Regions from separate parts of the Gordonia ajococcus genome, predicted to be linked through region 1. Evidence: riboswitches for the same ligand, from Rfam matches in the RefSeq annotation. Region 1 holds a riboswitch; the other holds the start of a gene.
The links. A riboswitch is a leader RNA that binds a small molecule or an ion and turns the genes downstream of it on or off. The one in region 1 is predicted to bind cobalamin.
Positions count from the first base shown of each region.

Region 2: another riboswitch for cobalamin. It lies ahead of GAA2_RS08365 (CbtB domain-containing protein); the one in region 1 lies ahead of GAA2_RS05045 (FecCD family ABC transporter permease).

Region 1 is NZ_CP052884.1:1,097,913-1,102,598, reverse strand. It holds gene GAA2_RS05065 (LysR family transcriptional regulator) at 1-33, opposite strand, end outside; gene GAA2_RS05060 (DUF2786 domain-containing protein) at 271-1,101, opposite strand; gene GAA2_RS05055 (excalibur calcium-binding domain-containing protein) at 1,263-1,535, opposite strand; gene GAA2_RS05050 (L-lactate dehydrogenase) at 1,673-2,626, opposite strand; cobalamin riboswitch at 2,748-2,930, shown strand; gene GAA2_RS05045 (FecCD family ABC transporter permease) at 3,002-4,054, shown strand; gene GAA2_RS05040 (ABC transporter ATP-binding protein) at 4,054-4,686, shown strand, end outside.
Region 2 is NZ_CP052884.1:1,818,522-1,823,207, reverse strand. It holds gene GAA2_RS08380 (acyl-CoA dehydrogenase family protein) at 1-239, opposite strand, end outside; gene GAA2_RS08375 (histidine phosphatase family protein) at 352-837, opposite strand; gene GAA2_RS08370 (CbtA family protein) at 856-1,689, opposite strand; gene GAA2_RS08365 (CbtB domain-containing protein) at 1,724-1,957, opposite strand; cobalamin riboswitch at 1,996-2,172, opposite strand; gene GAA2_RS08360 (ATP-dependent helicase) at 2,183-4,686, shown strand, end outside.

The DNA of each region.
Region 1 (4,686 bases):
CGACCGTTCCAGTTTCTGGAGCTGGGCGCTCAATGACGGCTGGGTGAGGTGGAGACGGGCAGCGGCCCGGCCGAAGTGGAGTTCCTCGGCTAATCGCGAGGAACGAAACCAGGTGCCTGAATTCCACGGATTCCCCCTTGGTCAAGCCGTGATGCGGTCAGGTGATCACGCTATCGACACCGACTAACGTGCGGTGAACTCCGGGCGAAGCCCACCTGTCGGACGGATCCCTGGCCGCAGCACCCTCGATCGGCGAGGGGTCGAGCGCCGTCAGGCCTCCAGAGCCCCTCGGGCACCGCCGAATTCGCGGTCGGCACCGATCTTGGCCCGACGCCCCGCGCGGTCGCCCGCCTTCCGTGCGGCCTCGGAGTAGCCGGCCGATGCACTCGACGGTCGCCACGTGCCGCGTGCGGTGGACTCGGTCTTGTAGAAGTCGGTGACCTCGAGTTCCTTGTTGAGCAACGCCAGCGCCGTCGAACGTTCGGGCTCACCGGACCTCCGCTCGGCGGCGAGGGCTTCTTCGCGGGCGGCGTCGCGCGCCTCGGTGAGCCGCTTGCCGATGCGTTCGGCGAAGGCCGATTGGAAGTTGAGTCGCGCCGTGATGGGCGACAGCGGTTTCTCCTCGATCACCCGGCGGGCACGCCATCCGCTGCCCTTCGTGACGACCCGCGCGAATGTCTCGCCCTTGTACGCCCCCGACCTCAGGTAGGCGTCGCTGGCGGCGACCATCTGGATGATCAGCGACGTGTAGAGCGCCTCGCAGGCGTCGATGTCGGCCTCGTAGCCGTAGGCGAGGACGAAGGTCGAGTTGCTCGCGACGTCGACGGTCACGTCGTTGGCCGCGGTGATGGCCACGAACAGTTGCACGTAGGTGCGCAGGCCGCGCTTGCCCGGCTCGCCGATCTTGATCTGCCGCGAGATGGGGGTGGCCTTCTTGCGGGCGGCCGGATCGTGCGCGCGGGCCACGGCGAGATCGATCGACGACGCCGTGGCCAGACGCTGTGCGGCCTGCATGAACGTCTCGGCTTCGTGCTCGTTGTCGGTGTTCTCCGCCTGTCGCAGGAGGGCGGAGATCCGGGTGAGCAGCTTGTCGTCGCGCATGTATTTCAGACTATCCAGCGGCCCGATCGGTTCCATCGGGCCGCCGACGGGCCGGAAAGGCCAGGGTCGGGAGCTCCGCCCGCGGACAACCAGCGGGCGATGTCGCGCGGGTCTCGCCGAACACGACGCGGGGTGAACACGTCACCGGAGTGGAATCGCGGTCACTGCTTCTCGCAGGCGATGCCGTCCTTGTCGCGATCGCTCTCGTCGTTGGCGTCGTAGAGGGCCTGGTCGACGGTGAAGTTCGTGACCGGGGTGCTGGAGGTCGAATCGACGGCACCGGGCTCGCCGACGCCGTGCGGGTAGTCGGCGTTGAGTGCCGTGCAGTTGGCGTAGTCGGTCGCGGCCGACGCGGGTGCCGCGACCATCAGCGGCGCGACTGCCATCGACGCCGCAGCGACGAACCCCAGAACCATCTTTCGCGAAGCACTCATCGTCGAACTCTCCCTAGACCGATGTGACCAGGCAAAGCTAACCCGGCAGCGTCGTCGGTATCCGCGTTGTGTCGCGGGATTGGTCCGGCCGATGGACAGTGCGCCATGCAAGGTCGTCACGGGACCGAAGGAGCGCGCTACAACCCGAATCGCGCCTGCATCCCGCGCAGGGTCTCGGCCGATGCGAGCAGACCCGCCTCCTCGTCCGGCGACAGCGGCACCTCGAGTCGCGTCTGCGCACCACCGCGGTCGACGACCGTCGGCAGGGACAGACATACGTCCTCGAGCCCGGGGAACCCGGAGGCGACCGTCGAGACGGGCAGCACCCGGTGTTCGTCGCCGAGCACAGCTTCGACGATCCGGGTGGCGGCGAGGCCGATGGCGTAGTTGGTCGCACCCTTGCCTTCGATGATCGCGTAGGCGGCGTGCACGACCTCAGACCGAATGCGTTCGCGGGCAACGGAGTCCATGGCCGGTCGGCCGGGCAAGGCCTTCCAGGATGTCAGCGGCACCCCGCCGATCGTCGCCGAAGACCACAGCGGGATCTCGCTGTCGCCGTGTTCGCCGACGATATAGGAATGCACACTCTGGACCGCCACACCGCAGTGCTGCGCGATGAGGAACCGCAAGCGCGACGAGTCGAGAACGGTTCCGGAACCGAACAGCCGATTCGACGGCAGGCCGGTGACCCGCTGGGCGGCGTAGGTGACGACGTCGACCGGGTTGGTCACCATGAGGTAGATCGCATTCGGCGCGACCTCGAGCACACCGGGCAGAATCGATCGTGTCAAACCTATTGTCGCCTCGGCCAATTCGAGACGCGACTGACCCGGCTTCTGCTTGGCGCCGGCCGTGAACACGACGACGTCGGCGCCGGCGCACACCGACACGTCGTCGGAGCCGATGATGTCGGCACGGGGCACGAACTCGAGACCGTGCGACAGGTCGAGCACTTCCGCGGTGACCTTCGTCGCCTTGATGTCCAGCAGGGCGACGGTCCGCGCGACCCCCCGGATCAGTGCTGAGTAGGCGATCGCGGTGCCCACCGCGCCCGCGCCGATGATGGCCAGTTTCGTGGGCCGTCCGTCCATCGGATCACCGTCCGCCTCGGTTCGATTCGCGTGTGGTCGTTGCTCTGCCGGCCCCAGCCTACGACCTCCGGGCAACACTCGCCCGGCTACGCGACGGTGGGGCCTCGGTGTCCGTATTGCTAACCTCACCGGAGAGATCGGTCGCACCTGCACAAGCGGGTGCCAGGGAACCTGGTGCGAATCCAGGACTGGCGCGCAGCGGTATGGGGGACGGACCCGACATCAAGCCACTGGGGCAACCCGGGAAGGCGTCGGGTTCGGACGAACCCGAGTCCGAATACCTGCCGTTCTCGTCGAGTCCACCCGGTATCTCGCGCACAGATGCCCAGACCGAAGGCAGTACCACCCGTGCCCCGTCCTCCTGACGGCACGACGATGATCGCCACCGACACGTCGGTAGGGCGACTTCCGTCGATGCCTCTTGCCCTGATCCTTCTCGTTCTCACCCTGGTGAGCATTACTGTCGCCACCGCTTTCGGCGCCGAGACCATACCCATCGGTGATGTCTGGCGTACCGTCGCCGGGCGTCTCCGGGGTGACGAGCTCGACGCCGCGCACTCCGTCATCGTCTGGGATCTACGTTTGCCGCGTTCGGTTCTCGCGGCGATCGTCGGCGCCGGTCTGGCCCTCGCCGGTGCAGTCATGCAGGCCCTTGTCCGCAATCCGCTCGCCGAGCCGTACCTTCTGGGCGTGTCCGCCGGAGCCGCGGTCGGCGCCACGGCCGTCATCACGCTCGGTTCGTTTGCCGCCCTCGGCGTCTGGGCGTTGTCCGGCGGCGCCCTGGTCGGCGCACTCGTGGCGTCGGTCACCGTGTACGCGGTGGCCCGGGCGCAGGGCGGACTGACCGCCTTGCGCCTGATCCTCTCCGGGGTGGTGCTGTCGTCGGCGTTCATGGCGCTGTCCTCGTTGCTGGTGTTCACGTCCGCGGACCCGCATGCCGCCGACAACGTGATGTTCTGGATGCTGGGCAGCGTCGCCGGCGCGACCTGGGCGAAAGTCCAGATCGCCGGCGTCGTCGTCGCCCTCACGGTGTTCGCGATGCTGGCGATCCACTCCTGGCTCGACGCCTACGCGGCCGGCACGGCCACCGCGACGTCCCTCGGGGTTCCCGTGCGTGCCATGCGGAACGCGTTGTTCGCGGTCCAGGGCATTCTCGTCGGAGTCCTGGTCGCGGTCGCGGGCGGAATCGGATTCGTGGGATTGATCGTCCCCCACGCCGCTCGCCTGCTGGTCGGCGCGACGCACCGGGCGATGATCCCCGTCGCGGTCTGCGGCGGTGCCCTGTTCCTCGTGTGGGTCGATGTCATCTCACGAGTGGCGGCCTCACCACGCGAGATGCCGCTGGGCATCGTGACCGGACTGATCGGCGCACCCATCTTCCTGTTCTTGATGGGACGACGCCAGTACGTGTTCGGCGGCGGGTCCTGATGAGCTCCGGCACACGTTCGATGACCCTGTGCGCGAGCGCCGTCAGCTGTCGTCGTGGGGGCCGCACGATCCTGCGCGAGGTGGACCTCGACGTCCCGGCCGGAACCCGCCTCGCCATCGTCGGCCCGAACGGGGCGGGGAAGAGCACGTTGCTCCGGACCCTGTGCGGTCTCGAGAGACCGGCGACCGGGCGTATCCGGTTGGCCGGCGACGATCTCGATCGTCTTCCCGCGCGGCGTCGTGCGCTGTCGATCGCGGTCGTCGGTCAGGATGAACATCCGTCGTCCGAACTCACGGTCGCCGAAGCGGTCGGCCTCGGACGCACGCCGTACCGGTCTGCCTGGTCCACAGGCAATTCCGACGACCACGAGATCATCCGGTCCGCTTTGGAGCAGGTGGGACTGGGCGGTTGGGAACGCCGGTCGTGTATGCATCTGTCGGGCGGCGAACGGCATCGAGTCGTGCTCGCCCGCGCGATCGCCCAGCAGACGCCGATCGTCGTTCTCGACGAGCCGACGAACCATCTCGACGCGGCCTGGCGGCTGCGGTTGATGCAGATCCTCGACGACCTCGACGCCACGGTCATCGCCGCCATGCACGACCTGGACCTCGTCCTCCGCCATTTCGACTCC
Region 2 (4,686 bases), 720 kb from region 1:
CCCATACCGCCGCCGTCACCGGAAGATTTCTTCTCCCCGTTGGCTTCTGCGGCGAGTTCCTTCTCCAGCGCATCCTTGGCCATCGCATCGACCCCGAAGGTCGACAGCAGCTTGCGGGTGATGTCGTACGGGGGCAGTACGCCGGACTCGAGCTCGTCGAGATGTGGCCGGATCTCCTTGTCGATGAACGCGCGCAGCGCGTCCCGCACCATCAGATCTTCTTCGGACCACTCGAACATCGTCACTCTCCCAGACCGGTGCCCGCCGGGGCGAACACGTTTCAGTTTTGCCGACTCAACTGTGTCAGGAGTCACTCAGGATGTCTAGGTACGTCTGCGCGAATTCGTTTCTTCAGGGTCTCGACCAGAGGTAGGAGGCCGCCGGACGGACCTCGATCCCGAAGTATCGGCCCGGGTCGTCGCACAGGAGCGCCTGGGCGACGGGCATCGCGACCACGATCGAGGCCATCGCGGTGTCGTGGTGGTCGCGCCAGGCGTGCACCCTGCGCACGAATACCGCCACGCTCTCGCCGCCGTGGGGTCGGGCCGCCGGGTCGGTGAAGAAGGCCGCGAGGTCGCGCGGGTCGATCTCCTCGGGCGTCGATCCCGCCCAGGAACCGACGTCGAGTGTCCGGAGCGCGTCGTCGACTTCCGGCCGCCCGCCCAGGAGCCGGGCAGTCTCGCGGGTCGCGGCCTCGGGTCCGCAAAGCGTCACCGGTCCGGCGACCGATGCGGCGAGCGCTTCGATGTCGCGCCGCCCGCGCTCGTCCAGCGGCGCATCACCGCCGAAGCGCACCGATCTGTTGGGACCGGCGCGCCCGGCGGTGATGATCTGCATGAGAACGTCCGGGCCCGTTCAGTTCTCGGCGGCGTCGACCGTCCGGCGCGCGGTCGGGTTCTTCGACCGCGCCATCGCGCCGAGGATCAGCGCGAAGGTCACCGTCAGCACCGTCCACAGGATGACCTGGTTGGTGATCGTGTACACGCGGAAGTCGGCGACCACATCCGCCGGGAATCCCGGGAACACGATCCGACCGGATTCGTCGCGCACCGGATCGGGCACCTCGCTGAACGACGGCAGGAACGCGATCGTGATACCGACCGCTGTCAGATACGCCGCGCCGCCCACGACCGCCGACACCAACCCGCCGATCCGCGGACGCAGCCACAGCGCGAGTACGACGGCTGCGATCGCCAGCACCAGCGACACGACGGTGATGGTCAGGAAGGCGCCGGTCCGATCCCCGATCGTGTCGTCGTCCCCTACGGCCGGCGGATTGGCCGGGTAGGCGAAGAACGGCACGCCGAAGACGGCCACGAAACCGATCGCACCGATCACTCCGGCGACCGCGCGGGCATCGGTGGCGGGATACCGGTTGCCGAGGTAGCTCCACAGCACGGTGAAGGCGACCGCGAAGAACGCCCCCATGCACAGCGCGAACACCAGGTTGCCGACGCCGGCGCCCAGGTTCTCCTGCATGGCGCGGGTGAAGACCTCACCGCCGTCGCCGTGGTGGTGGCCACCCGCCTCGGCGGCATGGGCCAGTGTCTCCTCGGCCTCTGAGCGGGCGCCCTCGTAGTCGACGGCCTTCGACACCACGGGTTCGATGTAGAACCGTGCGAAGACGAACGACAGGATGCCGGCGATCAGGCCCGACAGCAGGCCTGCGCCGATGAATCTCTTCTCCATGTGAACTTGTCCCTACCGATCGGGTCAGAACGACTCAGTGGCAGGGAAAGCCGAGGAAGTGGCGGGCGTCGTGCACGAACTCGTGCACGTGCGTGTCCTCGCCGAAGACGGAGACGACACCCTGGTCGTAGCCGAGGAAGTAGTAGGCGAGCCCGGCCAGCAGCACGGTGAGGCTCAGCCAGAGCGCCGCGCCGGCGACCGACAGATTCGGTACCGCGAGAGCGCGCGGTGCGGGTGTGACTGCTTCGGACGTACGGGGAGCTGTCATCGGGATGTCCTTTCGCCGATCTCGCGTCGGTGAGTGTGGTGGATCAGTTACTCGCCGGCACGGCATCCTGACTCATGTCTTCCCCAGGCACCGTCGAAATCCTCGACCGCGTCCGGTTCGTCGTTCACAGTGGCGCGACCGTTCCGGATTCTCACCGGATTCCCCGTACAGGCGTGAGATGACTGTATACCCCGACCTGTCACACATGTGAGACATAGTGGAGAGATGCCCCGCCCTTCGGTACTCGACCGCTTCACCGCCCCCACCCGGCGATGGTTCACCGGGGCGTTCACCAAGCCGACCGCGGCGCAGAAGGGCGCCTGGACCTCGATCGCCGACGGCGCGAACACGCTGGTCATCGCACCGACCGGCTCCGGCAAGACCCTGGCGGCGTTCCTCTGGGCCCTCGACCGGCTCGCCGCCGACACCGCTGCACGCCGTCCGGGCACGAAGGTCGTCTACATCTCGCCGCTGAAGGCGCTCGCCGTCGACGTGGAGCGCAACCTGCGCGCGCCGCTCACCGGCATCACCCGCGCCGCGCAGGAACTGAACCTGCCCGAACCGAACATCACGGTCGGCGTCCGCTCCGGCGACACCTCGGCGGCCGACCGCCGCGCCCTGGTGAAGACCCCGCCCGACATCCTGATCACCACCCCGGAGTCGCTCTACCTCATGCTGACCTCGGCGGCGCGGGAGAGTCTCACGAACGTCGAGGCGATCATCGTCGACGAGGTGCACGCGGTCGCCGCGACCAAACGCGGCACGCACCTGGCGCTGACCCTCGAGCGCCTCGACGAACTGCTCGAGAAACCCGCTCAGCGGATCGGCCTGTCGGCGACCGTGCGGCCACCCCAGGTCGTCGCCGGGTTCCTGTCCGGGTCGGCCCCGTGCCAGGTGGTCAAACCGAAGGCCGACAAGACCTTCGACCTCCGCGTCGACGTCCCGGTCGAGGACATGGCCAACATCCCGCCGGCCCCCGGTCCCGACGGCGCCGACCCGGCCGAACTCGACGATGCCTTCTCTCCCACCGCCGGTTCGCTGTGGCCGTACGTCGAGGCGTCGATCGTCGACCAGATCGAGGCCAACCGGGCGACGATCGTGTTCGCGAACTCGCGACGCCTCGCCGAGAAGCTGACCGCGCGGCTCAACGAGATCCACGCCGGGCGACAAGGCACAACCACCGAACCCAGGGCCAATCCGACGGTCGCGGGCGGGGCCCCGGCGTTCGTGATGGGCAGCGGGGCGAGCTCCGGCGCCGAAGCCGTTCTCGCGCGTGCCCACCACGGTTCGGTGAGCAAGGAGCACCGCGCCCAGATCGAAGACGACCTCAAGGCCGGTCGTCTCGCGTGCGTGGTGGCGACCAGTTCGCTGGAACTCGGCATCGACATGGGTGCGGTGGATCTGGTGATCCAGGTCGAGGCACCGCCGTCGGTCGCGAGCGGTCTGCAACGTATCGGCCGCGCGGGCCACCAGGTGGGCGAGATCAGCCAGGGCATCCTCTACCCCAAACACCGCACCGACCTGCTGCACTGCACGGTCACCGTCGAGCGCATGCTCGACGGTGCGATCGAGGAGATCAAGGTTCCCCAGAATCCCCTGGACATCCTTGCCCAGCAGACCATCGCGGCCGCCGCCGTCGACGATCTCGAGGTCGACCACTGGTACGAGGTGGTCCGCCGGGCCGCTCCCTACAAAGATCTCGGACGCGGGGTCTTCGACGCGACGCTCGATCTCATCGCCGGACGGTTCCCTTCCGACGAGTTCGCCGAACTGCGCCCCCGGGTCAACTGGGATCGCGACGCGGGCGTGATCACGGGTCGCCGTGGTGCCCAACGACTCGCGGTGACCTCCGGTGGGTCGATCCCGGATCGCGGGCTGTTCGGCGTCTTCATGGTCTCGGCGCCGGGAGCGCAGCGAGCGGGCCGCATCGATACCGGTGAGAAGTCCACGCGCGTCGGTGAACTCGACGAGGAGATGGTCTACGAGTCGCGGGTCGGCGATGTGTTCGCGCTGGGCGCGACGAGCTGGCGGATCGAGGACATCACCCACGACCGTGTCCTGGTGTCGCCGGCGTTCGGCCAACCCGGCCGGCTGCCGTTCTGGATCGGCGACGCGATCGGGCGTCCCGCCGAACTCGGCGCGGCGATCGGGGCGTTCACCGGGTCCATCGCCGACCCCGGGAAGCTCGACACCCACGCCGAGCGCCTCGGGCTGACCGAGAACGCCCGCACCAACCTCGCCACCCTCATCGCCGAACAACGCGAGGCGACCGGACATGTCCCCACCGACCGGACACTCGTCGTCGAACGGTTCCGCGACGAACTCGGCGACTGGCGCGTCATCCTGCACTCCCCGTACGGTCTGCGGGTCCACGCACCGTGGGCGAGCGCCATCTCCCAGCGACTCCTCGCGACGCTCGGCATAGAAGGCGCCACCACCGCGTCCGACGACGGGATCATCCTCCGCCTCCCCGACACCGACGACGCGCCCCCGGGCGCCGATGTCTTCCTCCTCGACCCCGACGAGGTCGAACAGCTCGTCACCGACGGCCTCGCCGACTCGTCGATGTTCGCCTCGAGATTCCGCGAATGTGCCGCGCGTGCACTGCTTCTGCCCCGCCGCGATCCGGGACGCCGCGCACCGCTCTGGCAGCAGCGCCAGCGCAGCGCCCAATTGCTCTCGGTGGCATCCAAGTTCCCCGACTTCCCGATAGTCCTCGAGGCGGTGCG